DNA from 2 places in the Micromonospora sp. DT231 genome. Region 2 is predicted to be linked to the other one. Evidence: predicted binding sites of a transcription regulator. Region 2 holds the regulator's gene; the other holds the start of a gene.
What was found. Region 2 encodes HspR, which represses chaperone genes until heat shock. Its sites were predicted from a motif close to TTGAGTNNNNNNNACTCAA; they were not measured.
Positions count from the first base shown of each region.

Region 1: a site for HspR is predicted at 5,882-5,900, ahead of lon (endopeptidase La). Genes of this name have one in related genera too.

Region 1 is NZ_JBNCNO010000019.1:9,505-23,613, forward strand. It holds gene ACPXBU_RS32195 (helical backbone metal receptor) at 1-219, opposite strand, end outside; gene ACPXBU_RS32200 (hypothetical protein) at 339-899, opposite strand; gene ACPXBU_RS32205 (DUF6286 domain-containing protein) at 896-1,423, opposite strand; gene ACPXBU_RS32210 (Asp23/Gls24 family envelope stress response protein) at 1,425-1,742, opposite strand; gene ACPXBU_RS32215 (hypothetical protein) at 1,739-1,930, opposite strand; gene ACPXBU_RS32220 (hypothetical protein) at 2,093-2,974, shown strand; gene ACPXBU_RS32225 (hypothetical protein) at 3,258-4,502, shown strand; gene ACPXBU_RS32230 (histone-like nucleoid-structuring protein Lsr2) at 4,630-4,977, opposite strand; gene ACPXBU_RS32235 (response regulator) at 5,119-5,760, opposite strand; gene lon (endopeptidase La) at 5,924-8,254, shown strand; gene ACPXBU_RS32245 (DoxX family protein) at 8,387-8,791, shown strand; gene ACPXBU_RS32250 (right-handed parallel beta-helix repeat-containing protein) at 8,937-10,142, shown strand; gene ACPXBU_RS32255 (DEAD/DEAH box helicase) at 10,243-11,988, opposite strand; gene ACPXBU_RS32260 (hypothetical protein) at 12,077-12,964, opposite strand; gene ACPXBU_RS32265 (sensor histidine kinase) at 13,097-14,109, shown strand, end outside.
Region 2 is NZ_JBNCNO010000002.1:348,165-362,273, reverse strand. It holds gene ACPXBU_RS06520 (cation:proton antiporter regulatory subunit) at 90-590, shown strand; gene ACPXBU_RS06515 (cation:proton antiporter) at 596-1,810, shown strand; gene ACPXBU_RS06510 (GNAT family N-acetyltransferase) at 1,799-2,257, opposite strand; gene ACPXBU_RS06505 (hypothetical protein) at 2,430-2,861, shown strand; gene ACPXBU_RS06500 (hypothetical protein) at 2,992-3,186, opposite strand; gene ACPXBU_RS06495 (heat shock protein transcriptional repressor HspR) at 3,323-3,763, opposite strand; gene dnaJ (molecular chaperone DnaJ) at 3,794-4,975, opposite strand; gene grpE (nucleotide exchange factor GrpE) at 5,061-5,819, opposite strand; gene dnaK (molecular chaperone DnaK) at 5,868-7,730, opposite strand; gene ACPXBU_RS06475 (ABC transporter) at 7,951-9,792, shown strand; gene ACPXBU_RS06470 (GTPase) at 9,789-11,474, shown strand; gene ACPXBU_RS06465 (hypothetical protein) at 11,532-12,755, shown strand; gene ACPXBU_RS06460 (phosphatase PAP2 family protein) at 12,800-13,480, opposite strand; gene ACPXBU_RS06455 (hypothetical protein) at 13,530-14,109, opposite strand, start outside.

The sequences.
Region 1 (14,109 bases), on a different contig from region 2:
CGCCTCGGCGTCGGCCCGGCTGTTCTCCTCGACGTTCAGCAGCACCAGATCTGGCCGCAACGCGCGGACCCGGTCCAGATCGGGGTACTTGCTGCCGCCGACGCGGGCGACGTCGAGCCCGGCCGGGTGGCTGCACCAGTCGGTGGCTCCGACCAGCAGCCCCGGCAGGGTCAACGCCACCGCCTCGGTCAGCGAGGGCACCAGTGACACCACCCGCACCCGCGCACCTCCGTCCGCCACCGGTCCCCGCCCCGATCATGCCGGCCCGGCCCGGCGCGGGTCAGGATCGGCCCGGTTCGGCGTCGGCCCGGTTCGGCGTCGGCCCGGTTCGGCGTGGGTCAGGGTCGGACCGGCTCGATGTGGGCGGTCACGTCGAGGTGCGCCGGCTGGCAGTCGGTCGTCGCCGCGAACCGGCGGACGGCGGCGCGGACGTGCTCGCGGACGCCCGCGGTCGCCGCGTCGGCGGTCAGGTCCACCCGGATCCACACGTCGGGGCGCGGCGGCTCGCCGGTGAGCACGACGCGGGCCCGGCGTACCCCGGGATTGCCAGTCAGGTCGCGGACCAGCGCGTCGGTGAGGACGTCGGTGGCCAGCCGGGTCCGGCCCGGTCGCCGCCCGGGGTGGCTCAGGGTGCCGCGCAGCGTACCGGCGGGCCGCCGCACCTCCCGGGCCAACAGGCGTTGCCCGGCCAGGGCGAGCAGTGCCCCGCCGACCGCCGCGGCCAGGGTGCTCCACGGCGCGGCCAGCCGCCACCGCTCCAGCAGCCCGGCGCTGAGCACCGCCGCCCGTGCGTCGGCGCCGGGCAGGGTGCCGTGGCCGGCCGCCAGCGCCGCGCCGCCGACCGCCACGAGCAGCAGCGCGATGATGGTCCACAACAGGCGGTGCGCGGCGTTCGTCATGCCGGCCGCCGGCGAGGTTGGAGCCGGACGTCGACGGGGCCGGAGCGTGGCGCGGTGAGCCGGTGCAACTCCTGGTGCACCGCGTACTCGATCTCCGGCCGGGCCGCCGGGTCGCCGGTCGCGCGCACCCGGGGGCGCCACTGGCCGCCGCGCCGTCGGACCCGGACCCGGACCCGGGCCCGGCGTACGCCGGGCACCGCGCCGGCGGCGTCGGCCAGCCGCCGCTCCACGCTGCGCCGGTGCAGGTGCCAGCCGTCGTGTTGGTCGGTGCGCAACCGCACCGGCGTCCAGGGGCGCAGTTGGGCGACCAGGATGACCAGGCCGAGCAGGACGGCGCCGCCGGCCACCGCCTGGACGCCCGGGTCGCGCCACCGGGCGCCGCTCAGGGCGTCGAGCCAGCCGGTGGGCTCCAGCGGCACCGGCCGGTCCAGGGCGAGGAGCAGTGCCTGGGCGGCCACCAGCGCCCCGCCGACGAGCAGGACGGTGGCCAGCAGCAGCGAGGCGACCCGGTTGACGCTGCGCACCTCAGCCGCCCTCGGCGGACACGGTCGCGGGGGCGGAGACGTCGACGCCCGGGACGAGCAGGTCGTCCACGGTGACTGTCACCATCGCCACGTGGAGCCCGGTGCTGGCGGCCACCCGGTCGGCGACCACCGCCCGGACCGTCTCGGCGATGGCGGGCACGCTGTGCCCGTACCAGGTGATCAGGTGCAGGTCGAGTCCGACGGATCGGTCGTCGAGGCGGACCTCCGCCGGACGGACGACGGACACGCCCGGTACCAGGCCGGCCGCCCGGACCGCGATCCGCGTGACCTCCGCGGCGTCGGCGGGGCGGGTGGTCATCGGCGCCGCCGCGGGTCGGTGTGGCGGTCGCCGAGGCCGGTCACCGTGAGGTCGCCGTCGAGCACTCGGACCACGAGCCAGCCGAGCAGGCCCGCGAGTACGGCGAGGGCGGCCACGCCGATGCCGGCGAGCGCCCAGACCGCCACGGCGAGAAACCCGGCGAGGAAGCCGAACTGCTGTCGCGACATGGTCACCTCCGGCCGGTCCGGTACCGGCGCTCGCTGGATACACCCGCCGGCTGCCCCTGGAACGTCGGTCGCCTGTGATCCCGGTCACATCTAAACTCGGGGTCCCATGATCGACCACCTAGACTCGGCGCGGCTCGACCGACCGGCGGATGGATCAGGCAGATGACGAGCATCGGCAGCGACGACCGGGGTTGGCTGCGGGCGTTGCCCGCCGACGGCGGGAGCGAGATGCCGCTCAGTCGCGCCGGCCACCGGGTCCATCCGGCGCGCCGGCTCAGCGATCTGGTCCAGGGTCGGCCGCCCGGGGTCACCGGCAGTCAGTGGAGTTCGGCCAGCCGTGCCAGCTTCGACGTCGTGGTCTGCGCCGCCGACACCGGCCGGGTGATCGTCGCCGTCCAGATCGGCCCGGTGGCCCCCGCCGGCTCGGCGCAGCAGCGTGCCGAGCGACTCACCGACGCCGTCAGCGCCGCCGCCGGCCTGCCCGTGTTGCGGATCGGATCGTCGACATTGCGGGCCGCCGAGCACGGCCGACGCCTCGTGGACTACGTGATCGACGCGCGCGCCTACGCGGCGGGCGCCGCCGGAGTGACCGCCGACGGGGACGACCACGCCCCGGTGGGCTTCCGGGACATCCTCGGTCGACTGCCCGACGGCCGCACCGGGCAGGTCAACGACCTGGGCGCGCTGACCCGCGCGGCGGCGGTCGAGGCGTACGTGGCGGGACGGGTGGCCGACCCGATCGTGCGCGGCCTGCACGTGCGCTGGGCCGACGGGACGGCGCAGGGGTGGAGTTGGGTGCAGGTCCGCCCCGACGCGTGCCTCGTCGAGCGGGTCGCGGTGACCGAGCAGCGCTTCTCCTGCGGCATCGACGCGGCCCAACTGGCCGAGGATCTCGCCACCGTCGCGGTCGGGGAGCGGCTGCGGGCGAACGCCGGAACGGACCTGTTGCCGCGCGCCGAGTTGACCGCGCAGATCGTCGCGCTGAGTCGACGCCGTGCCGAACTGGTCGGCGGATTCGCCTTCGACCACCTCTGCGTCGACTGACCGACGCCCGTTCTCCCTGCTGACACCGGCTCCGGATCCGGTCTGGGCAATTTCCTGCGCGACGGTTGAACCTTCCCGGTCGCCGTCCCGTACTCCTGCGCGAATGAACAGGATCTCCCCATCCGCGCCCCCGGGCGCGGGAGACGGTGCGGAAAGGGCATCGTCGGCCATCGACGCATTACCCGGGTAGGTCACGGTGCTCACCGCCGTGGCGTGCCCTCTCACATCCGTCGGTCCGCCGAGGGCAGGAATCCACTACCGGATCGAGAAGGAGAGCAATTCGATGCGCAGGTCCACACGGGCGCGCCGGTCATCCGGCAACGCGCGGAGCAAGCGTCTGCTGGCCGTTGTCGGCACGCTCGTGGTCTTCGGCGGAGTCGTCGCCGTGACCCAGATTTCGTCGGCCCAGGACCGGCGGACAAATAAGCCGCGTCCGGTCGCCGGGCAGTGCGTGGAGCCGAGCCCGGGTTCGACCGCGCCGGCTGGCGGCGCCTCGACCAGCCGGACCTGGCAGAACGGTCGTTGGGTGCGTAATCACTGGGGTGACGGGCAGCAATCGGTCCCCGAGTGCGAGGACGGCAAGGACGGCACGGTGGGCACCGGCACGGCCATCGCCTGTCCGGACGTGACGGCGAAGTTGCCGCAGGTGCCGGCCCAGGCGCGGGCCGAGGTGGACCGCGGTCTCGCCCAGTTGCAGGCCCAGATCGCCGAGGCGGACCGCCGGTTGGCCGCCGAGGGCAACAAGGGTGAGGCGTTCATCCGCAACGCGATCCTCCAACCGCTGGCCGGCAAGCGGCGCGCGGTGCTGGACCGGATCACGACCGCGATCGACCGGGTCGGACCCCGGCCGCAGGGCCTCGCGCAGCTCGCCGACTGTCAGGTGCAGCCCACCGGCAACAACGGCGGCAGCTCACCCACCACCACCCCCGGTGGCGGCAACAACGGTGGCGGGAACAACGGTGGCGGCAACGCCCCGGGCGCCGGGCTCGGCGTGCTGGCCAACGACTGCGACGAGAGCCGGCTCCAGCCGCACGACGGTTTCCAGATCGGCAACCGCTGCGTGAGCACCGAGTTCGGTGAGGTCGGCGCCGCCGCCAACAACCCGTCCCTGCTGATCACCCAGTTCCCCGACCAGGTCGGCCGCAACCAGGCGTTCACCCTGCGGGTCAGCACCCGCAACCTGGTCCGGGACCGCTTCCTGGCCGCCGGTCAGGGCGGCTACTACGTGGAGAGCTCGCTGCTCAACGCCCAGGGCCTGGTCCGGGGTCACTTCCACACCGCGTGCCGGATGTTGGACAGCCTGACCGCCCCGCCGGAGCCGCAGGAGGTGCCCGCCTTCTTCGTCGCGACCGAGGACGGTCGCGGTGGCGCCCAGCCCGACGAGGTGACGATCCAGATTCCGGGCCTGCCGGAGGCGGGGACCGCGCAGTGCTCCGTCTGGGCCGGTGACGGCTCGCACCGCCTGCCGATGATGGAGCGGGCCAACCAGACGCCCGCGTTCGACTCGGTACGCATCGACGTCAACTGACCGACCTCGACCGGCGGTGGCCGGTCACCCGGGCGAGGGCCCTGGTGACCGGCCACCGTCGTTTCTGGTGCCGGACAACCCGACGGGGCCCCGCCGTCACAGCGGGACCCCGTCGGCAACTCGCGCGTCAGCGCGCCTTGTACGCCTCGACGACCTCAACCGGGATCCGGCCCCGCTCGGAAATCTTGTAGCCGTTCTTGACGGCCCATTCCCGGATGGCCCGGTTCTGCTCCCGATCCATTCCGGCGCCGGTGGGTCGCCCCGGCCTCCGGATCGATCGGGCGCTCTCCACCGGACCGCGGCCGATCCGCCGACCCGCATTGATGTAGGGGTCCAGTGCCTTACGCAAGACGCCGGCATTTTCGTCCGAGACGTCGATCGTGTAGGCCACTCCGTCGAGACTGAACTCGACCGTCCGGTCGGCCTTGCCGCCGTCCAGGTCGTCGGTCAGGACCGTGATTACTTTTCTCGCCATTGCCGATTACTCCCTGTGTGCGGCGGGATGTGTCCAAAGTCTGACCTATCACCCCGGTAATCCGCAACAATAAGCGTCCCATTCGGCGCGTCGCGATTCCGTTACCGAAAAAAACCGTGAAACGGTGCCGATGGCGGAGCCTCAATGATGGAGCAGGCCGGTGTGCCCGGCCACGGCGGCCGCCTCGGCCCGGTTGGACACCCGCAGCCTGCGCAGCAACGCGGCGGTCATCCGTTTCACCGTCCGTTCCGAGACGTGCAGTTCTTCGGCGATGTCGACGGTCTTGCGGCCGGCGGCGATCGCGCGCAGCAGCCGCCGTTCCTCGCCGTCCAGGTCGACCGAGGTGGCGTGCGTGGGCCGCGTCATGGCACGTAACAATTCGGCCGGGAGCACCGCCCAGCCGCCGAGAATGGCCAGCAGTGGGGGCAGCAGTTCCTCCGGTTCGCTGGTCTTGGGCAGGAACCCCTCGGCCCCGGCCCGCAGCGCTTCCAGCGCCGCGGCGGGGTCGACGCCGCCGGACATCGCGACCACCCGTACCCGTGGGGTGGCCCGCCGGATCGCGGCCACCGCCCGGATCCCACCCGGCGCTGGCAGGTGCAGGTCGACAAGGACCAGGTCGGGCCGGCAGCGGCCGACAAGCGTCGCGGCGGAGGCGGCGTCGCCGGTCGAGGCGACCACCTCGGCGCGGCCCGCGCCGGTGATCGGGAGCAGCGATTCGAGGCCGCGGACGAAAAGGGGGTGATCGTCCACGACGACGAGTCGGATGGTGGTGTCTCCCGGCATGTCTGCGCCGTTCCCCGGTGGGTGCCGATCATGCGGGTACGCACCGAACGAGGGGAGCCTGCCGGAACCCTCCCTGGAGTGGCCTGGGTCACAGTCCGGAACAAGGGGAACGCTTTGTTACTTGAGCCAGACACGCTCAACTCAACGCGATAGCAGGTGTTCGATGGCAACTCTTCCGGTACTTCCCCTGACCGACGCCGTGCTGCTGCCCGGCATGGTCATCCCGGTGACCCTCGACCCGACCACCCAGGCCGCGATCGACGCGGCACGGGCGACCGGCGATCGCAAGCTGCTGGCCGTGCCGCGCATCGACGGCGAGTACGGCCCGGTCGGCGTCGTCGCCACCATCGAGAAGGTCGGCCGGCTCCCCGAGGGTGAGCCCGCCGCCGTCATCCGCGGCCTGTCCCGGGCCCGGATCGGCTCCGGCGTGCCCGGCCCCGGCGCCGCCCTCTGGGTCGAGGCGACCGAACTCGACGAACCCGCTCCCGCCGGCCGCGCCCGGGAACTCGCCCGCGAGTACCGCGCCCTGGTGACCTCCGTGCTCCAGCAACGGGGCGCCTGGCAGGTCATCGACGCGGTGGAGCGGATGACCGACCTGTCCGAGCTGGCCGACTCGGCCGGCTACGCGCCCTGGCTGACCCTGGACCAGAAGACCGAACTGCTCGCCGCGCCGGACGTCACCGCCCGGTTGGAGCTGCTTGTCGGCTGGGTGAAGGACTACCTGGCCGAGCAGGAGGTCACCGAGCAGATCAACAGTGACGTCCGGGAGGGGCTGGAGAAGTCCCAGCGGGAGTTCCTGCTGCGTCAGCAGCTCGCCGCGATCCGCAAGGAACTGGGCGAGGACGAGCCGGACGGCTCGGCCGACTACCGGTCCCGGGTCGAGTCCGCCGAGCTGCCGGAGAAGGTCCGCGAGGCGGCCATGCGCGAGGTCGGCAAGCTGGAGCGGGCCAGTGACGCCTCACCGGAGGCGGGCTGGATCCGCACCTGGCTCGACACGGTGCTGGAGATGCCGTGGGGCACGCGTACCGAGGACAACACCGACCTGGCCGCGGCCCGGGCGGTGCTCGACGCCGACCACGCCGGCCTGGCCGACGTGAAGGACCGCATCCTGGAGTACCTGGCCGTGCGCAACCGGCGGGCCGAGCGCAACCTCGGCGTGGTCGGCGGTCGCGGCTCCGGCGCGGTCCTCGCCCTCGCCGGCCCTCCCGGAGTGGGCAAGACCAGCCTCGGCGAGTCCGTGGCGCGGGCACTCGGGCGTAACTTCGTCCGGGTCTCGCTCGGCGGCGTCCGCGACGAGGCGGAGATCCGCGGTCACCGGCGCACCTACGTGGGCGCGCTGCCCGGCCGGATCGTCCGCGCGCTGCGCGAGGCCGGCTCGATGAACCCGGTCGTGCTCCTCGACGAGGTGGACAAGGTCTCCGCCGGCTACGCCGGCGACCCGGCCGCCGCCCTGCTGGAGGTGCTCGACCCGGCGCAGAACCACACCTTCCGGGATCACTACCTGGAGGTCGACCTGGACCTGTCCGACGTGCTGTTCCTGGCCACCGCCAACGTGGTGGAGTCCATCCCCGGCCCGCTGCTGGACCGGATGGAGCTGGTCACCCTGGACGGCTACACCGAGGACGAGAAGGTCGCCATCGCCCGCGACCACCTGCTGCCCCGGCAGCGGGAGCGGGCCGGGCTGACCGCCGACGAGGTGAGCGTCGCCGACGACGCTCTCGCGCTGATCGCGGGGGAGTACACCCGGGAGGCCGGAGTCCGGCAGCTCGAACGTGGCCTCGCCAAGATCCTGCGCAAGGTGGCGGTGACGCTGGCGACCGACCCGACCCCGGTACGCGTCGACAAGGACAACCTCACCGGCTACCTGGGGCGACCGAAGTTCACCCCGGAGTCGGCCGAGCGCACCGCCGTGCCCGGCGTGGCAACCGGCCTCGCCGTCACCGGCGCCGGTGGGGACGTGCTCTTCATCGAGGCGACAAGCATGGAGGGCGAGCCGGGGCTGACCCTGACCGGCCAGCTCGGCGACGTGATGAAGGAGTCGGCGCAGATCGCGCTCTCCTACCTGCGCTCCAACGGGCGGCGGTTCGGCATCGACCCGAACGCTCTCGCGGGACGCCGGATCCACGTCCACTTCCCGGCCGGCGCGGTGCCCAAGGACGGTCCGAGCGCCGGCATCACAATGGTCACGGCCCTGGCCTCGCTGGTCACCGGCCGGCCGGTGCGCCCCGAGTTCGGGATGACCGGCGAGGTGACGCTCTCCGGTCGGGTGCTGCCGATCGGTGGGGTGAAGCAGAAGCTGCTCGCCGCACACCGGGCCGGCCTCACCGAGGTGATCATCCCGGCGCGTAACGAGCCCGACCTGGACGACCTGCCGACCGAGGTGCGCGAGGCGCTGACCGTGCACACCCTGGCCGACGTGGCCGACGTGCTCGCCCTGGCGCTGCGCCCGGCCGAGGTCGAGGCGCTGGACGGTCCGGCCCTCTTCACGGTCTGACGCTGCGCGAAAAAGGACCCCCGCCGTCTTCGGAGACGGCGGGGGTCCTTTGGTACGCGGGGGGAGGTCTACTGTCTCGCTTGAATCCTCAACTACCTCTCCGCCGCGAGGCGGTCCCCTGGAGGAACCCCCGTGAACCTGGTGCTCTGGATCATCCAGATCCTGCTCGCCGCCGTCTTCGCCGGCGCCGGCTTCGCCAAGCTGACCCAACCCAAGGACAAGCTGCGCGAGCTGATGCGGTGGGTCGACCCGGTCCCGCCGACCCAGGTCAAGGCGCTCGGCGCGGTCGAGTTGCTGGCCGCCGTCGGGCTGGTGCTGCCCCCGCTCGCCGACATCGCCACCGTGCTCACCCCGCTCGCCGCCGCCGGGCTGGTCATCGTCATGATCGGCGGCATCCTCGTGCACCTGCGCGACAGGAAGAAGCAGGACACGGCGGAGCAGCGTCGTACGGAGTTGCAAGGCGCGATCACCTGCGCGGTGCTGCTCGTGCTCGCCGCCGTGGTGGCGTGGGGCCGGTTCGGGCCGTACTCCTTCTGACCCACCGCGCCGGCGACCGTCGTACCCCGGCGGTCGCCGGCGGCGTGTCAGCGCTCGTCGCCGGCAGCGCCGGCGCCCCCCACGCGTCGGCGATCGCCGATAAGGTCGGCCCCTGCTCGACGTGATCAATTAGCGGGGGAGAGACATGGAATCGAACGTGAGCCCCTCCGGTGTCGTGCCGTCGGCGATGCCGCAGCGGCCAGGGCCGGTGGGCCGAGCGCTGGGACGGCGGGCGCTCTTCGCCGGTGGCGCGGGTGCCGCGGTCGCGGCGACGCTGCCCACGGCAGCGAGGGCGGAACCGACCGGGGCGGCTGTGGTACGCGAGGCCGCTCTCAGTCTGCGCGACCCCCGGGTCGGCTGCCTGCTCGACGGCAGCGATGAGGCGGCGAAGGTCGCCGTCGCGCTGAGTCTGCTGCCGACCGAGGGCGGAGAGATCTTTCAGCCGGTGGGCAGACTCGGCCTCGGGTCGGAGGTCCAGTTCCCGACGAGCCTGACCTGGACCGGGGAGAATATCGGCGCGGCGATCATCCAGCCAGCCCCGGGCTACACCGGCCGCCTCATCTCGTCGGGCACGTACAACCAGATCTCCAACGTGCACTTCTACGGCATGCGGACCTCGGGCGTGCTGTTGACCGTCCGGCGTCCCCGGTCGACGTTCCACCACCTGCACTTCAGCAACTCCGGCAGCCACGCCATCGAGTTCCTCGGCACGGGTGAGAGCACCAGCGCCCACGCAAACAAGATCACCGACGTCAATATCGAGGACGGCGCCGGCATCGGCATCTTCGTGAACGCCTGGGCCTACGACAACGAGTTCCTCAACGTCTGGGTCGGCGAATGCCAGACCGGCCTACGACTGCACGATGGTGCGTGCATGTTCGACAACCTGCACGTCTGGGGCTGTGTCGGCAACGGCGTCGAGTTGCGCAACAGCGCGAACCGGAACATCTTCCAGAACGTCTACCTGGAGTCGAACGGCACGGGCGGCACCGGAAACGGAGCCGACCTCTGGCAGGTCTGGGGGAACCAGTTCATCGGCGGCCGGCTGTGGCGGAACGCCTCCAACGGCATTGGCGTCTTCTCGTCGGGGCGGACTCGAATCATGGGTCTCGACATTCACGAGAACGGTGAGAGTGGGATTCGCGGCAGAGACTCCGGCCTGTGCCAGGTGATCGGCAACCAGATCTACTCCGACTCGACGGCCTCCCCCCGGCAGGACCGCCCGATCGTGACCGTTGGCACGAGCAACAACTGGATCGTCAGCAACAACGTGATGCGGGCCTATGATCACGCCTCCGGCGGCATCTCGCTGGTCGGCGCCAACAACGTGGTCAGCGGGAACATCGGGTAGGAATGGTGGGCGGCGCGGTCACCGCCCACCAATGACCCGCAGCGCCGGCGACCGTCGTACCCCGGCGGTCGCCGGCAGCGCGCTCAGGCCGGCGGTGCGCTCAGCGCTCGTCGCCCCCGCGGTCGCGGCGCACGGTCGCCTTGCGGCCCTTGATCGTGCTCTGCCGCAACCCGGAGATCACCTCGTCGGCCACGCCCTGCGGCACCTCCACCAACGAGAACCGGTCGGCGATCTCGATCGAGCCGATGTCCCGGCCACGGATCCCGGTCTCCCCGGTGATCGCGCCCACCAGATCCTGCGGGCGCACCCCGGCCCGCCGGCCCAGGCCGACGAAGACCTGGACGGTGTTGCCGCCGCCCGAGCGCGGCCGGCCTCCGCCCCGCCGGTCGCCGCCCCGGCCGCCGCTCTCCGGTCGACCCTCGCGCGGACCGCGCACCGGCACCTGCGGGATCTCCTCCTCGTCGTCGGAGCCCGGCGACGTCACCTCGTGGGCCAGCTTCACGGCGGCGAGGGCGACCTCCATCAGGTCGAACTCGTCGGTGAGCGTCTCCACGATCACCCGGTACGGGTCGAGGTCGTCCTCCAGCAGGCTCTCCCGCAGCGCCGCCTGGGTCAGCTCCAACCGCCGCGTCCGCATGTCGGCCACGGTGGGGATCTTGTCGATGGTGATCCGTTGGCCGGTCACCCGCTCGATGGTCTTGAGCATCCGGTGCTCACGCGGCTCGGCGAGGGTGATCGCCACGCCCTCACGGCCGGCCCGGCCCACCCGACCGATCCGGTGCACGTACGACTCCGGCGCGGACGGCACGTCGTAGTTGACCACGTGGGTGAGCTGCTCGACGTCCAGCCCACGGGCCGCCACGTCGGTGGCCACCAGCAGGTCGGCGGTGCCCGCCCGCAGCCGGCCCATCACCCGGTCGCGCTGCTCCTGGCTCATCCCGCCGTGCAGCGCCTCGGAGCGGTAACCCCGCCCGTTCATCGTCTCGGTCAGCCGATCGACCTCTTCCCGGCTGCGGCAGAACACGATCGCCGCGGTCGGCGACTCCACGTCCAGCACCCGGCCCAACGCGGCCGGCTTGTGGGCCCGGGTCACGATGTACGCGCTCTGCCGCACCCGGGGCGCCTCGCCCGCGACCGTCTGCTCCCGGCCGATCTCGATCCGGACCGGCTCGCGCAGGTGCTGCCGGGCCATCCCGTCGATGCGCGACGGCATGGTGGCCGAGAAGAGCACCGTCTGACGCTCCGCCGGAGCGTGCTCCAGGATCGCCTCGATGTCCTCGGCGAAGCCCATGTCGAGCATCTCGTCGGCCTCGTCGAGCACCACCGTGGCCAGCCCGCCCAGGCGCAGGGTGCCCCGAGCGATGTGGTCCAGGGCCCGCCCCGGGGTGGCCACCACCACGTCGACACCGTTGTCGAGTGCCCGCAGCTGCCGCCCGATCGGCTGCCCACCGTAGATCGGCAGCACCCGGGCGCCCAGGTCCTTGCCGTAGCGGTGGAACGCCTCGGAGACCTGCACCGCCAGCTCCCGGGTCGGCACCAACACCAGCGCCACCGGGTCACCACCCTGGCGGTGGGCCGTCATGAGGTTGAGCAGCGGGAGCGCGAACGCCGCCGTCTTGCCGGTGCCGGTGGCGGCCTGGCCCAGCAGGTCCCGACCCTCCAGCAGGGGTGGGATCGCCTCCCGCTGGATCGGGGTCGGCTCCTCGTAACCGAGGGCGGACAGCGCGCCCAGCAGCTCGGGACGCAGCCCGAGCTCGGTGAAGGCGTACACCTCTTCGGCGTCGGCGGGGACGGCGTCAATCGGTGCGTCAGTCGGTGCGTCGTGCTGTGCAGGTGCGGAACTCATGTGCCAAGCCTTTCATTACGCCGTCCACGCCGCTGCGCCGACCGCCACAAGTGTGCGATCGGCGCCCAGCGACACAAGATCGCCCCCGTCAGACGGCGCCGGTCAGGATTGCCACGATCATGATGCCCCCCAGCGTCACGTCGAGCACGCCGCACCACTCGGCGTACCCGCCTGGCACCACCCGGCCGGTGCGGTGGTGGACCAGGTCCCACCCGCCGTGCACCAGCCAACCGAGCGCCACCAGCCACGCCGCCGTCTGACCCCCGACCGCGACCGCGGTCAGCGTCAGCGCGACCCAGACGACCAGGCCGACCAGTTGGGTGGCGAGCACGCCCGGCCCGCGCAGGGTCCGTCGGGCCACACCGATCAGCAGGTACCCGCCGGGCAGCACCAGCATCGTCCACGGGCTGAGGATCCTCGGGTCGACCCACAGTTCCACAGTCATCAGCAGCGCCAGCCCGGTCGGCCAGCGGCGGGCCAGCGCCACCACGGCCGGATGCCGGCGTACCGCGACCGGCGACTCGTGCCGGTGACGCACCGCCACCAGCACCATCGCCGGCACCATCAGCAGGTGACCGCCGAGCATCAGGGCCTCGCCGTCCAGCCGGCCGGCCCAGAACGGCACCAGCACCAACAGGAACGGCACGTACATCGCCGCGGCCATCTCGACGACCCCACGCCAGTGGTGCGCCCGGTAGCGCATCCACACCGTCATCCCGATCGTCATGTTCGTGGCCATCACCAGCGCGGCGACGTCCGGCCGGCCCAGCGTCCCGCTCAGCCCGAGCGGGACGCCGGCCGCGTCCCACAGGGGCCCGAGCAGCAGCATCCCGACGACCATCGCCAACGCCATCTCGGCGAGATGCCACCACAGCCGCCGCGTGCCGGCGCCGGGCGCGGCCGGCGACGGCGACGGCGACGGCGACGGCGACGGTACGACAGTGCTGCTGTCCGCGTACACGAGTGTGTTCTCCATGCCGTTGACCCTGCCGGGGTCCCGGCGCGGTCGGCAGGCGCGTCCGTCACCGGAATCCCGCGCGGATCGCACGGTCCGACCGTGACATCTCGCATGGGTGGACCGAGCGCCGTGCGGTCCTAGGATCGGTGCGTGACGAGCGAGGTGGTGACCCCCCGGGCGGACCGCCGGCTGCGCCGGGCTCGGCGGGCGACGCTGCTGTCGCTGGCCACCGGCGTGTGGGCGGGCGTCCTGCTGCCCGCGGTCGGCCTGACCCGGGAGCCGTCCGCTGGCCGCGTCGTGCTCGGCACGGTCGGGATCCTCGTCTTCGCGGCCACCCAGACCGCTCTGCTGTACGCGGCGGTCACCCCCTGGCTCGCGCAACGGTGGCGACGTCGCGCCCAGCTCGGGCTTGTCGTCGGGGCGGCGCTGACCGTTCCGTTGGTGGCCCCGGTCGCGGCCGGGGCCTGGCCGACCTGGGCGTGGATCGGGGCCTCCCTGGTCGGGATGGCCCCCTTGCTGGTAGGCCTCCCGGGCGCGCTGGCGGTCACCGCCGGCACCCTGCTCGTGTCGGCGGCGGTCGCCTGGTGGACCGGCGGGTCCGTGGGGCGGTCCCTGGCGGTGACCGGCGGCGTCGGGGTGGGCGTGGCCGCGGTCAACTGGTTCCAGGTCTGGTTCTGGGACCTGCTGGTGGAGGCCCGGCAGGGTCAGGCCGCCCAGGCCCGGCTGGCCGCCGCCGAGGAGCGGCTGCGCTTCGCCCGTGACGTGCACGACCTGCTGGGGCACAGCCTCACCGTGATCGCGCTGAAGGCCGAACTCGCCGCGCGGCTCGCACCTGTCGACCCGGAGCGGGCCGGGCGGGAGGCCGCCGAGGTGCAACGGTTGGCCGCCTCCGCGCTCACCGAGGTCCGCGAGAGCGTGCACGGCTACCGGGCCGTCGACCTCGGTGAGCAACTGGCCGCCGTGGCCGACGTGCTGCGCTCCTGCGGCGTGCGCTGCACGGTGCCGCCACACGTCGACCTGCCCCAGCCGGCCGCCGCCGAACTGGCGGCGGTGCTGCGCGAGGCGGGCACCAACGTGCTGCGGCACAGCCGGGCCGAGTGGTGCCGGATCCACATCGACCGGGACGAGAACGGGGCCAGGATGACAATCGCCAACGACGGTGC
Region 2 (14,109 bases):
TCACGACCCTTGCACTGCGCCGGGGCCGCCCGACGGGTTGCCGTCCGTCCAAGATCTGCGCTTTGTTCACCAAGCGGTAGCCTTAGCCTGTGCGAGTACGTGTCGAGCAGACCGCCCTACCCGGGATCGGGGTACGTCACGATCTGGTGACGGAGTCCGGACGTCGCCTGGGCGTCGTCTCCCACCGCAACGGCCGCCGAGATCTGGTCCTGTACGACCCGGACGATCCCGACTCCTGCCAGGCGGACATCCCGCTGACCGACGACGAGGCGGAGGCGCTGGCCGACATCCTCGGCGCGTCGCTGATGCTCGGCCAGCTCTCCGGGCTGCGTGAGCAGGCCGCCGGTCTGCTCACCGAGCAGATCGCCATCTCGGCCGGCTCGCCGTACGTCAACCGCAAGCTCGGCGACACCAAGGCGCGTACCCGCACCAGTGCCTCCATCGTGGCGGTGCTGCGTGAAGGCGAAGTGATCGTTTCGCCACTCCCCTCCTTCCGCTTCGCAGCCGGCGACGTGGTGGTCGTCGTCGGGACCCGCAGGGGTCTCGACGGCGTGTCCGCCATCCTCGCCGACAGTGACCCGGACGGCTGAGGCGGATGCACGACTCCACCACACTGCTCGTCGAAGTCGGCGCGCTGCTGCTGCTGCTTGGTGTCCTCGGCCGGCTCAGCCGCCGGGTAGGCCTCTCACCGATCCCTCTCTACCTGCTGGCCGGGCTCGCGTTCGGGCACGGCGGGTTGCTTCCGCTCGCCGCCAGCGAGGAGTTCTTCGCCGTCGGCGCCGAGATCGGCGTCATCCTGCTGCTGGTGATGCTCGGCCTGGAATACTCGGCCAACGAGCTGGTCGGCAACCTCCGCTCGGCGGCGCCGGCCGGGCTGATCGACGGCCTGTTCAACGCGCTGCCCGGCGCGGCGTTCGCCCTGCTGCTCGGCTGGGACTGGGTGGCCGCCCTGGTGCTCGGCGGCATCACCTGGGTCTCCTCCTCGGGGGTGATCGCCAAGGTCCTCGCCGACCTGGGCCGACTCGGTAACCGGGAAACTCCGGTGATCCTCTCGGTCCTGGTCATCGAGGATCTGGCGATGGCGCTCTACCTGCCGCTGGTCACCGCGGTACTGGCCGGCACCGGCCTGCTGGGCGGCGGCATCGCACTCGCTGTCGCGGTGGGCACCGTGCTGCTCGTGCTGGTGGTCGCCATCAGGTACGGCCACCTCATCTCGTCCGCCCTGTCGGCGAAGGACCCGGAGGCGCTGCTGCTGGGCGTACTCGGTCTGACCCTGCTGATCGCCGGCCTCGCGGCGAAGCTGCAGGTGTCGGCGGCGGTCGGCGCGTTCCTGGTCGGCATCGCGCTCTCCGGCCCGGTGGCGCACCACGCCACCGAGTTGCTGTCCCCGCTGCGGGACCTGTTCGCCGCGGTGTTCTTCGTCTTCTTCGGCCTGGTCACCGACCCACGGGACATCCCGCCGGTGTTGCTGCCGGCGCTCGCGTTGGCAGTTGTCACCATGGCGACGAAGACGCTCACCGGCTACCTCGCGGCCCGCCGGGTCGGCATCGCGGAACCCGGTCGGTGGCGGGCCGGCCTGGCACTCGTACCTCGCGGTGAGTTCTCCATCGTCATCGCCGGGCTCGCGGTGGCTGCCGGGAGCGTCGAGCCGCGGTTGGCGGCGCTGGCGGCGACGTACGTCCTGATCACAGTGGTGACCGGGCCGATCCTCGCCCGGCTGCCGGACTTCCCGTGGTTCAAGCGGTGGCTGCGTAACCGCGCGGCGGCCCAGCGGCGGGAGTCGACCCCGGTCGTCGACTCAGTGCACTGAGCTCCACCTGAAGGCCGCGGCCGCGTGGGTCGCACCCTCGCGGAGGTAGAAGCGATGCGCCTCGGTCCGGGCGAGGCCGGACTCCAGGAAGACATAGTCGGCTCCCTGGTCGTGCGCCCACGCCCTGGCCGCCGCCAGGAGGCGGGAACCGACACCCCGGGAACGCCACTCGGGGTGCACGGCGAGATCCTCGATCGAAGCCCGACGGCCGAAGCGCACCGAGAGGATGTCCAGGTAGACGCTGGCCACGCCGACCACATGATCCTCCTGCGATCGCGCGGCGAAGAGCGCGGTGTTCTCGTGGTCGAGTACCCGCGCGGTGCGCTCGACGGCGCGGTCGCGGTCCCAGTCCGCGGGACGGCTGCCGGGAGGGGCGAAGAGCCACTCCAACCCCGAGACGAACTCGGCCTCGGCGCCGCGCCGCAACCGTCGTACGTGGATTGTCATAGGAGCATCATCGGCAACGCCGTCGATGCCGTGAACCCGGCCATGCCAACGGTTGCGGAATTGCTCCTCGCGGGTACTACCGCAGCACCCGACGGCGGGTTACCGTTTCGCCCCAGCAGCCAGGGTCCGTAGGCAGCGTTGCCACACGCGGGCGAGAGCGGAAGGTTGGCCGGTGAGCGTGCAGGAGTCGACGTTCCACGGCTTCGCCAACCCCGTCGATCCGAGTCCGGCGGAGTTGCGAGCTTGGGCGTACAAGCCCGATTCGGTGCCGTTGGCTTCGATGCCACCCGACTGGGACCTGTTGGTCTCCGGCGACCGGCTGGTGTTGACCCTCTTCGAGTTGGCGATGGATCCGACCTGCCCGGCGCGGCGTTTCGCGCTGCACTGCCTCTACATCTACGCGGCCGACGGCATCCGGACGAACTTCCGCGCCCATCCCAAGCGCCGCTTCCGCAAGCTCGTCGAGCAGGCCGAGCGGGACGGCGACGAGCTGATGAAGATCTGGGCGCACAACGGACGGGTGCTGCTGGCCCGCCCGGACCTCTTCGTCTACCGGGACTGGTGCGAGGGCGGCCTGGTCCGCGAGAACCGCCGCCTCGGCTGAGGGCCGGCCCGCACTCTGACGGCGAACGGGCCGGGACCCCCGCCACGGTGACACCGCGTCCCGGCCCGCGCTCTGACGGGCGAACGGGCCGGGACCCCCCGTGGGTCCCGGCCCGCACGTCGGTCACCGGTCAGTCCTGCTTGCGCTCGGTTTCGGCTCGGCTCTTGTCGCCGCCGTGGTCGCCCTGTTCGGCGAACCGGCCCTCGACGACCCGGTCCCGGTAGGTCCCCTCGGTCACCTTGTCGAACTTCTTGCGGACGGTCTCGGCCAGGTCTTCCAACCGTTCTTCCGTCTGCTGGGCGACCTTCTTCGCCGGTTCCGCCATCGCTCCCCCTCGCCATGCCGGTAGGTCCGTATTAAGCCGATTGGACCCGTATCGACAGGCTAACCGAAGCGGCCCGGACCGCGCCGGGGAATCCGGTGCGGTCCGGGCCGAGGAAAAGCTCCGGGTGTGTGGCAGGTCAACGATCGGGAGTACGACGGGGTCGCCAGACCACGAGCGCGGTGGACGTGCGATTGGTCGGCACCAGATCCCGACCCGGAAAGCGGGCGAGGGATTCCAGCTCGGCGACCCGCCGGTACGCGGCGTCCAGCTCCGCCTCCAGCCGGGCCACCCGCTGCTGCGCCTGCTCCAACAGCCGCTCCAGCCCGATGATCCGCTTGACGCCGGCCAGGTTGATCCCGTCGTCCTGGCTGAGCCGCTGCACCTCGCGCAGCAGCACCACGTCACGGACGCTGTACCGACGCCCGCCTCCAGCGGCCCGGCCGGGCTGCACCAGCCCCAGCCGGTCGTACTGGCGCAGGGTCTGCGGGTGCATCCCCGCCATCCGCGCCGCAACCGAGATCATCAGCACCTTGGCCTCGTAGGCAGGGTCACCCGAACCGAGGAACTCGCCCGACATCCCGCTCACCTCCGCGTCCCTTCCACCGGACTAACTGACCCGACGCACCCGCGCCTCGAGATGTTCCCGGGCGGCTGGCGGGCTCTGCTCGGCGAACGCCTCCAGCGCGGTGCGCGCTTCGTCGGACAACCGGGCCGGCACCACCACGTCCAACGTGACAAGCAGGTCGCCGGCCTGCCCGTCGCGGCGCACCACACCCTTGCCCCGGGCGCGCAACACCCGCCCGCTGGGCGTACCCGGCGGGACCCGCAGGGTCACCGCGCCGTCGAGCGTGGGCACCCGCAGGTCCGTGCCGAGCACGGCCTCCGCGAAGGTGATCGGCACGCTCAACGTCAGGTCGTCGCCGGTACGCCCGAACAGCTCGTCCGGCCGAACCTTGACGTGCACGAACAGGTCACCAGCCGGGCCGCCGCGCTCGCCTGGCTCACCGCGCCCGGTCAGCCGGATGCGCTGACCGTCGGACACGCCGGCCGGGAAGCGCACGTTCATGGTGCGTGTCTTCGTGACACCGCCGCTGCCGTGGCACTCGGGGCACTTCTCCTCGACCACCGTGCCGACGCCCTGGCAGTTGCGGCACGGCTCGGAGAAGCTGAACGACCCCTGGTTGCGGGTGGTCACGCCGGCACCGTGGCAGACCTGGCAGGTCCGCGGTTGGGTGCCGGGCTTGGCCCCGTTGCCGTGACAGGTCTCGCAGACGCCCGGCGCGCGCAGCGTCAGGGGCAGCGTCACCCCGCGTACCGCGTCGCCGAAGTCAATTGCCACCTCGGTCTCCACGTCCCGGCCACGGCCCGGGCCGCGTGGCGCCGCCTGCCCACCACCCTGACCACCCGTGAAGATCGAGCTGAACAGGTCCTGGAAGCCGGCGCCTCCGAAGCGGCGGTCGCCGCCCCCGCCGCCGCCGAACATGTCGGAGACGTCGAAGGGCATGCCGCCCGGTTGACCCGCGCCGCGGGCGCCGCGCCGGAACGCGCCCGAGCCGAACAGCGAGCGCATCTCGTCGTACTCGCGACGGCGGCCGGAGTCCGACAGCACGTTGTACGCCTCGGACGCGGCCTTGAACCGCTCCTCCGCCTTGGCGTCGCCCGGGTTGTGGTCCGGGTGCGACTCCCTGGCCACCTTGCGGTACGCCTTCTTGATGTCATCGGCCGAGGCGGCCTTGTCCACGCCGAGCACGGCGTAGAAGTCCTTCTCGATCCAGTCCTTGGAACTCACCGGTCCACCCCCTCTCGACCGTCGCGGCCCGGCCGTCTCGCCCACCGACGCGCGGTGGGCGAGACGGCCCGGTCACTGCTTCGCACTATTCCGGGTCCGCGACCGCGACAAGCGCGGGGCGCAGCAGCCGCTCACCGAGCTGGTAGCCGCGCCGCATGACCTGTACGCAGGTCGGCTCGGTGACCTCGGCCGAGGTCTGGTGCGCGACCGCCTCGTGGCGGGTCGGGTCGAACGGGTCGCCCTGTTCGCCGAAGGCGTTCAGGCCGAACTTGCCGAGCGCGGTGGTGAGCTGTTCCGCCACCGTGCCGAACGGCCCGACCAGGTCGCCGTGTTCCCGAGCCCGGTCCAGGTCGTCGAGGATCGGCAGCAGTGCGGCCAGCACCGAACCGGTCGCCTGCTCCTGCACCAGGTTGCGGTCGCGGTCGACACGCTTGCGGTAGTTGGCGTACTCCGCCGACACCCGCTGCACGTCCCGGGTCCGCTCGTCCAACTCAGCCCGGAGCGCCTCCAGCTCGGCGCCGAGCGACGTGCCGGGGCCGGCGCCGTCCACCGGCTGCGCCGGGGCGTCCACCACCGGCGGGCCGGACGGCTCCGGACCGTCGGTGGCGTTGACCTCGACCTCGATCTCGTCGACCACGACCTCGGCGTCCTCGACCAGGCCCTCGGCCGGCACACCGGTCTCCGCGTCAGCGGCGGTGCCCTCCGGCTCCGCCGTGTCGACGAGCTTGCGCTTGTTGCGGATGACGACCCGCTCCCCGTCGCCGGTGGTCGGCTCCGTGGGCGCGGAGCCACCCGGCGTCGACCCGGTGTCGCTCGGGTCGGCGGCTCGTGGCTTCTGCGTCATGCGGCTACCCCATCCCCTTCGCCGTGGACACGTGTTGGAGGCCGACGGTCACTTCTTGCCGTCCTCGTCCACGATTTCCGCGTCGACCACGTCGTCGGCGCCGCCGGACTGCGGGCCCGGCTGTGCGCCGGCCGCACCCGGGCCGGCCTCGCCACCCGGCTGCTGACCCTGCTCGGCCTGAGCCGAGTAGAGCAGCGACCCGGCCTCCTGGGAGACCTTCGCCAGCTTCTCGTGGGCGGACTTGATCTTCTCGATGTCCTGACCGCCGAGGGCACCCCGCAGCTCACCGAGCGCCTCGTTGAGCTGCTCCCGGTTTTCACCGGGCAGCTTGTCGCCGCTCTCGGCGAGGAACTTCTCGGTCTGCCACTGCAGCGCCTCGGCCACGTTGCGAGCCTCGGCGTCGTCGCGGCGACGCTTGTCCTCCTCCGCGTGCTCCTCGGCGTCCCGGCGCATCCGCTCGATGTCGTCCTTCGGCAGCGACGAGCCGCCGGTGATCGTCATCTTCTGTTCCTTGCCGGTGCCCAGGTCCTTGGCGTGCACGTTGACGATGCCGTTGGCGTCGATGTCGAAGGCGACCTCGATCTGCGGCACGCCGCGCGGCGCCGGCGGGAGGCCGGTCAGCTCGAAGGTGCCGAGCTTCTTGTTGTAGGCCGCGATCTCCCGCTCGCCCTGGAAGACCTGGATCAGCACCGACGGCTGGTTGTCGTCCGCCGTGGTGAAGACCTCGGAGCGCTTGGTCGGGATCGTGGTGTTGCGCTCGATCAGCTTGGTGAAGATGCCGCCCTTGGTCTCGATGCCCAGGCTCAGCGGGGTCACGTCGAGCAACAGGACGTCCTTGACCTCACCCTTGAGCACACCGGCCTGGAGGGCGGCGCCGACGGCGACGACCTCGTCCGGGTTGACGCCCTTGTTGGGGTCGCGGCCGGTGAGCTGCTTGACCAGGTCGGTCACGGCGGGCATCCGGGTCGAACCGCCGACCAGGATGACGTGCTCGACGTCGGAGATCTTGATCCCGGCGTCCTTCACGGCCTGCTCGAACGGGCCCTTGCAGCGGTCCAGCAGGTCCTGCGTCATCCGCTGGAACTCGGCGCGGCTCAGCGTCACGTCGAGGTGCAGCGGGCCGGCCGCGCCGGCGGTGATGTACGGCAGGTTGATGTTCGTGGTGGTGGCGGCGGACAGCTCGATCTTGGCCTTCTCGGCGGCCTCACGGAGGCGCTGGAGGGCCATCTTGTCCTGACCGAGGTCGATGCCGTGCTCACCACGGAACGTCTTGACCAGGTGGTCGATGATCCGCTGGTCCCAGTCGTCGCCGCCGAGGTGGTTGTCACCGCTCGTCGACTTGACCTCGATGACGCCCTCGGCCAGCTCCAGCAGAGAGACGTCGAAGGTGCCGCCGCCGAGGTCGAAGACCAGGACGGTCTGCTCCTTGGAGCCCTTGTCCAGCCCGTACGCCAGGGCGGCCGCGGTCGGCTCGTTGACGATCCGCAGCACGTTGAAGCCGGCGATCTCACCGGCCTCCTTGGTGGCCTGCCGCTGGCTGTCGTTGAAGTAGGCCGGAACGGTGATCACCGCGTCGGTGATCTGCTCGCCCAGGTACGCCTCCGCGTCCCGCTTGAGCTTCATCAGCGTCCGGGCCGAGATCTCCTGCGGGGTGTACTTCTTGCCGTCGATGTCGACGGACCAGTTCGTGCCGACCTCGCGCTTGACCGAGCGGATCGTCCGGTCCGGGTTGGTCACCGCCTGGCGCTTGGCGACCTCACCGACGAGCACCTCCCCGTTGCGGGCGAACGCGACGATCGACGGGGTCGTCCGCGAGCCCTCAGCGTTGGCGATGACGGTGGGCTCACCGCCCTCGAGAACGCTGACGCAGGAGTTCGTCGTGCCGAGGTCGATACCGACCGCACGTGCCATCTTCGCTTCCTCGCTTCGTAAGGTTGTGCAGGTGACGGGCACTGCCCGTGGCTGCTTGGCGGACACCGCCCGCAGCGGGCCCCACCACAAGTTGAGTGAACTGGACTCAATAGTGCCACGCGTTGGCGAATCGTCAAGTCGAGTTGAGTCACCCCGACGCAACCCAGCCTTTCCTACCGTCCGGTTGTCTTCCCTTGCATCGGTCGGGCACGCTTTAGCGGTGACGACGCCCGGCGATTCCGCCACCCGTTCCGGCGCGCCCGCCGTCGCAGCCCGCACCGGTCCGCCGGACGCCGCGGAGGAGCCGCCCGCCACCACCGGGGACGACGGCCTCCCCGGCGCCCTGTCGGGCCTCCGGGAGGCGATCGGCGCGACCCGGTACCCTCTCGCGCTGCCCTCCGCCGGCCCCGCCCGGCACACCGCCACGGCCCTCGGCGATCAGCTCGACGACTATCTGCTGCCCCGGCTCGCCCGGCTGGACGCCCCGCTTCTCGTGGTGGTCGGCGGCTCCACCGGCGCCGGCAAGTCGACCCTGGTCAACAGCCTGGTCAAGGCCCGGGTCAGCGCCGCCGGTGTGCTCCGGCCGACCACCCGCTCCCCGGTGCTGGTCTGCAACCCGTCCGACGCGGCGTGGTTCCGGCAGGGTGACCTGCTGCCCGGTCTGACCCGCACCACCGAGCCGAGCGACGACCCGCGCGCCCTGCACCTCGTCACCGCCCCCGCCCTCCCCGCCGGGCTGGCCTTCCTCGACGCGCCCGACATCGACTCGGTTGTCGACGCCAACCGGGCGCTCGCCACCCAACTGCTGGCCGCCGCCGATCTCTGGCTCTTCGTCACCACCGCCGCCCGGTACGCCGACGCGGTCCCCTGGGAGCTGCTGCGCAGCGCCCGGGCGCGCGGCGCGGTGATCGCCATGGTGCTGGACCGGGTGCCCGCCGAGGCCACCGACGAGATCGCCGCCCACCTGGCCGAGATGCTCGCCGAACAGGACCTCGGCCGGGCGCCGCTGTTCGTGTTGCCGGAGACCTGGGTCGACGGGCAGGGGCTGCTGCCCGAGGGCGCGACCGCGGCGCTTGCCGACTGGTTCGCCCGGCTGGCCGGCGACGCGGACGCACGGTCGGCGGTGGTCCGCCAGACGCTGGACGGGGCGCTGGCCGCGCTCCACCCCGCCGTCGAGGAGCTGGCCGACGCCGCCGACGAGCAGGTCACCGCCGCCGACGAGCTGGACGACCGGGTGCGGGCCGCGTACCGGGGCGCCGAGCGCACCGTCGAGCAGGGGCTTCAGGACGGCCGACTGCTCCGGGGCGAGGTGCTCGCCCGCTGGCAGGAGTTCGTCGGCACCGGGGAGTTCTTCCGCACCCTGGAAGCACGGATCGGCCGCCTGCGGGACCGGGTCGTCGCCGCCGTCACCGGTCGACCGGCACCCGCCGTCGAGCTGCGCAACGCCATCGAGTCGCAACTGGTCACGCTGCTGCGCGGGGTGTCCTCGGAGGCCGCCGAATCGGCGTACACGGGTTGGAAGGCGCACCCGGCGGGCAGCGGGCTGCTCGATCCGGCGCTCGCCCACCCCAGCAAAGACCTGCCCGAGCGCGCCGAACGGATGGTCCGGGACTGGCAGCGCGGGGTGTTGGAGCTGGTCCGGGTCGAGGGCGGCGACAAGCGGTTCGTGGCCCGCACGGCGGCGTACGCGGTGAACGCCACAGGCCTGGCCGTGATGATCGCCGTCTTCGCCTCCACCGCGTTCATCCCGACCGGGTTGGAGCTGGCCACCGGGGCCGGCACCACAGTCGCCGCGCAGGCCGTGCTCCAGGCGATCTTCGGCGACCAGGCGGTGCGTACCCTGGCCGCCAAGGCCCGCACCGACCTGCTGGCCCGGGTGCGGACGCTGCTCGACGCGGAGGCCGACCGGTTCCTCGGCCGCACCGTCGACGCCCGCCCCGCCGCGGACGCCGGCGACGGACTGCGCCGGGCCGCCGGCCGGGTCGAGCTGGCGCGGCACCGCAGTGGTCTGTCCGCTGGCGGCGACACCCGACCGGCCCGCGACGAGGAGGGCTCCCGGTGACAAACCTCACCGGCCGGGTACGCGAGGCGTTCCGCGGCGACAAGCGGGTGGACGCCGACGCGCTCGTCGCCCGGCTGGACGCGGTCCGGCGCTTCCTGACCGCGGTGGACGGCCTGCTGCCCGACGCCGAGCTGGTGCCCGCGCACACCCTCGTCGAGCGGGCCGGCACCCGGCTGGCGCTGTCCCGGGACCACACGGTGGTCGCGCTGGCGGGTGCCACCGGCAGCGGCAAGTCGAGCCTCTTCAACGCGTTGGCCCAACTGGAGCTGTCGCCGGTGGGGGTCCGCCGGCCGACCACAGGCGTCACCCACGCCTGCGTGTGGGGGCCGTTGGCGGGTGCGAACCAGCTGCTCGACTGGATCGGCGTGCTGCCCCGACACCGTTTCGTCCGGGAGAGCGCCCTGGACGCGGACGACGAGACGGCGCTGCACGGGCTGGTCCTGCTCGACCTGCCCGACTTCGACTCGGTGCAGCGCTCCCACCGCCTGGAGGTGGACCGGCTCCTCGGCCTCGTCGACCAGGTGGTCTGGGTGGTCGACCCGCAGAAGTACGCCGACCGGGTCATCCACGACAGCTACCTGCGCGAGTTCCACAGGCACCGCGACGTCACGGTGGTCGTGCTCAACCAGGCCGACCGGCTGTCCCCGGCCGAGGTGCCCCGGGTCCTGGACGACCTGCGTCGGCTGCTCGACTCGGACGGGCTGACCGGTGTGCCGCTGCTGTCCACCACCGCCGTCGACCCGGCCGGCATGGTGGGGCTGCGCGGCGCGCTGGAACGGACCGTCGCCGAACGGCAGGCCGCGCTGCGCCGACTCGCGGGTGACGTCGACACGGTTGTCGCCGGCCTGGACGAGCTGGTCGGCTCGGCCCGACCCGCGGCTGGACCGGACAACCCGACGGTCGACGGGCTGAACCGGGCGCTGGCCGGAGCGGCCGGCGTGCCCGCGGTCAGCAACGCGGTGGAGCAGGCGTACCGGCATCGGGCCGGCGCGGCCACCGGTTGGCCCGTGGTACGGGGTTGGCGGCGGCTGCGACCCGACCCGCTGCGTCGGCTGCACCTGCCCGGCCCGACCGGTGGCCGGGACGACCCGGCGGAGAGCCTGGTCGCGGCGACCTCGGTCCCGGAGCCGTCGGCCGCGCAGCGCTCGGCGCTGGGCCTCGCGATCCGCGCCGTGGCCGACCGGTCCGCCGCCGACCTGCCCGCCGCCTGGCCCGGCGCGGTGACCTCGGCCGCCCGGTCCCGCCTCGGTGACCTGCCGGACGCGCTGGACCGCACGATCGCCGGCACCGACCTCGGCCTGGACCGTCGACCGCTGTGGTGGCGTGTCGTCGGCGGTGTGCAGTGGCTTGTCACCCTCGCCGCCGTGGTCGGGCTCGGCTGGCTGGCGCTCGGGTACGCGCTGCGGGCGCTGGGCCTGCCGGCGCTGGACAACCCGACTGTCGGTCAGGTGCCGCTGCCCACCCTGCTGCTGCTCGGTGGCCTGCTGGCCGGGCTGCTGGTGGCGGCGCTGACCCGGCCGGTGGTGCGCTGGGCCGCCCGGCGCGCCCGAGCCCGTGCCGAGGAGCGGCTGACGGCGAAGGTCGCCCTGGTCGGCGACGAATACGTGCTGACACCGGTACGGACCGTGCTCGACTCGTACGCGCAGGCACGCGACGCGCTGCGGGACGCCTCCAGCCGCTGACGCGCTGCCCGGTCCGCTACCGCTCTCCATCGGCGCTGGGCGGCGTAGGGTCGGAGCATGGCCACGCCTGAGACCCCCTACGACGCGGTGCTGCACGCCGCACGCGACGTGACCAAGCTGGAGTCCGCCCTCGACGCCGAGATGCTCGGCAGCGCGCTGCTGGGCAGTGTCTACGCCATCGCGGAGACCGACCGCGACACCGCCGTACGGGAGTTCGTCACCGGGTTCCTCGCCGCCACCGCCCGCCGTCGGATCGCGGCGGCGACCACCATCCGGCAGGTCTTCGCCGCGCTCGTCCCGAACGCCGAGGGCACCGAGCGGGTCCGTCCGGGCAGCCAGGCGCCCGCCTGGTCCGGGCAGCTCGGCCGGGTGCACCTCACCGGCACCTGGGCGTACGGCGACGTGTACGGCGACCAGACCTCCTACCTCGCCACCTTCGCCTACGACGACGCGTCGGGTGGCACCGAGCACGCGTTGGTGGCCCTGGTGGACCACAACATCGGGATCACCAAGGACATCTTCGTCGGCGGGCCGGCGGAACGGATCCTGGACCAGGTCCGGCAGATGTGTGCCGACGACGAGTTGACCTGGTTCCGGACCGAGAACCCGGCCCGGCTCCGCGGTGAGGTGGCCCGCCACCTCTCGGTGACCGACGACCTGAGTGAGCTGCCCGGCGAGGGTTCCCTCGCGACCGACCGGGCGCTTGTCGGTGCCCGGCTGGCGATCCTGCCCACCGCGGCCGAGCCGACCGGCCCGGCGGCGGTCGAGCCGCTCTCCGCGGCCGAGCGCACCGACCTGGTCCGGCAGTTCCTCGCCGCGCCGGAGGCCGCCCGCTTCGGGCTGGACGCCGTCGACGGCGCGGAGTTGGCCTCCCTGCACTTCTGCCTGAGCCTGGTGCTGGACCACTCGGCGAGCTTCCCGGACGGCGACCCGATGCGCTGGAGCCCGGCGGTGTCGGGGCTGTTCCTGCTCGACTGGGTGCACCGCCGCGCGGTGCTGGACATGGACGACGCGGCGATGCTGCCCCGGGTGCTGCGCGCCTGGGCGCGGTACGCGTCCCGCCAGCGCGGGCTGCCGGAGGCGGCGGCGACACGCACCGACGAGGCGATCGAGGAGATGGTGCCGGAGTTCGCCCGCCTCTACTCGACCGGTGAGCGGCGCAGCCCGGCGACCGCCGCGGTGGCGCAGCTCATGGCCGACGGGGTGGACCCGGACGACCCGGCCGCTCTGGACGCCTGGATCGAGGCCAACCGGCACCGCCTCGCCGACGACGGCGCCTGACGGTTTCCGGGGCGGGTGGCACGCCGTCCGCCCCGGGTCACCGGTCAGCGCAGCGCGCCGAAGACCACCGCGGCGATCAGCGCGCCGAGCACACCGCCGGCGAGCACCTGCGCCACCGTGTGGTCCCTGAGCCGCACCCTGGACCAGCCGACAAGTACCAGCAGCGGCGCGGCGACGATCAGCCGCGTACCGAAGGTCAGCATCAGGATGACGAGTGTGCCGGCGGCCACCGCCGAGTGGATCGACATCTTCCACCAGTGGCTCACCGACACGGTGACCACGAGACCGACGAGCCCGGCCACGGCAAGCGCCAGCACCGGGCGGGGCGCGCCGAGCACGACGAGCAGGGCGAGCCCCGCCGTCACCGAGGCGAGGCCGACCAGCAGCGGCGCCCGGCGCTGCTCCCGGCGGCCGACGTGGTGGTCGGTGAGGCGGCCACGGCGTACCCCGCCGACGACGTAGGCGAACGGAATGCCGATGACGAAGAGCGTGGCGAGCAGACCCCAGATCAGGCCCTGACCCGGCCGGCGTGCGCTGTGCCAGCTCACGGTGACGATCAGCAGCGACACGAGCACGGCCGGCGCGCTCACCTCGGTGACCAGCCGGGCGATCCGCAGCCCCGGGCCGGGCCGGGTGACGACCGGGCGGAGTCTCGCGCCGCCGCCCACGCCACCCCCTCCGGTACGTGCCTGACGCCGGCACACCGCCGGCACCGGATGGGTCACGCCTGAGGGTCACCGTACCGTCGCGGCGGCAAACGGTGGGATGCGTTGGTCAGGCCAGCGGGGCGCGACCGCCCGATGGCATCGACGAGACGCCGGTGGGGGCCGGGACCGCTGGGCCGGGCTGGCTGGTCGGTGTGGCCGGGGCGGCGGTCGGCCCAGGGGTGGTGACCGGCGCAGACGGCGCCCTGGTCGGCACGGCGGTCGCGGTGAGGGCGTCCGTCGGCGTCGGGCGCGGGCTTGTGGTCGGGTCGATGGTCGGCGTCGGGTCGGACGGGTCCGACGTCGGCGTCGGGTCGGACGGGTCCATGGTCGGCGTCGGTTCCGACGTGGGCGTCGGGTCCGTCGTCGGCGTCGGTTCCGACGTGGGCGTCGGGTCCGTCGTCGGTGACGGGTCCAGCGTCGGGGTCGGCTCGGGATCCGTCGGGTCGGGATCCGTCGGGTCGGGATCGGTGGGGTCGGGGTCGGGGTAGGGGTCGGTCGGCTCGGAGTCCGGAGGGTCGGTCGGCGGACCGGGCGGGGGGACGGCGGGCCAGGTGCCGCGGGTGGGCTTCGGCGCCAGCGGCGGGTAGGTCGCCGGCCGGCCGGGCCCGGGGCCGGTCACGGTCTCCGAGGCGGGCCGGTCCGAGGTA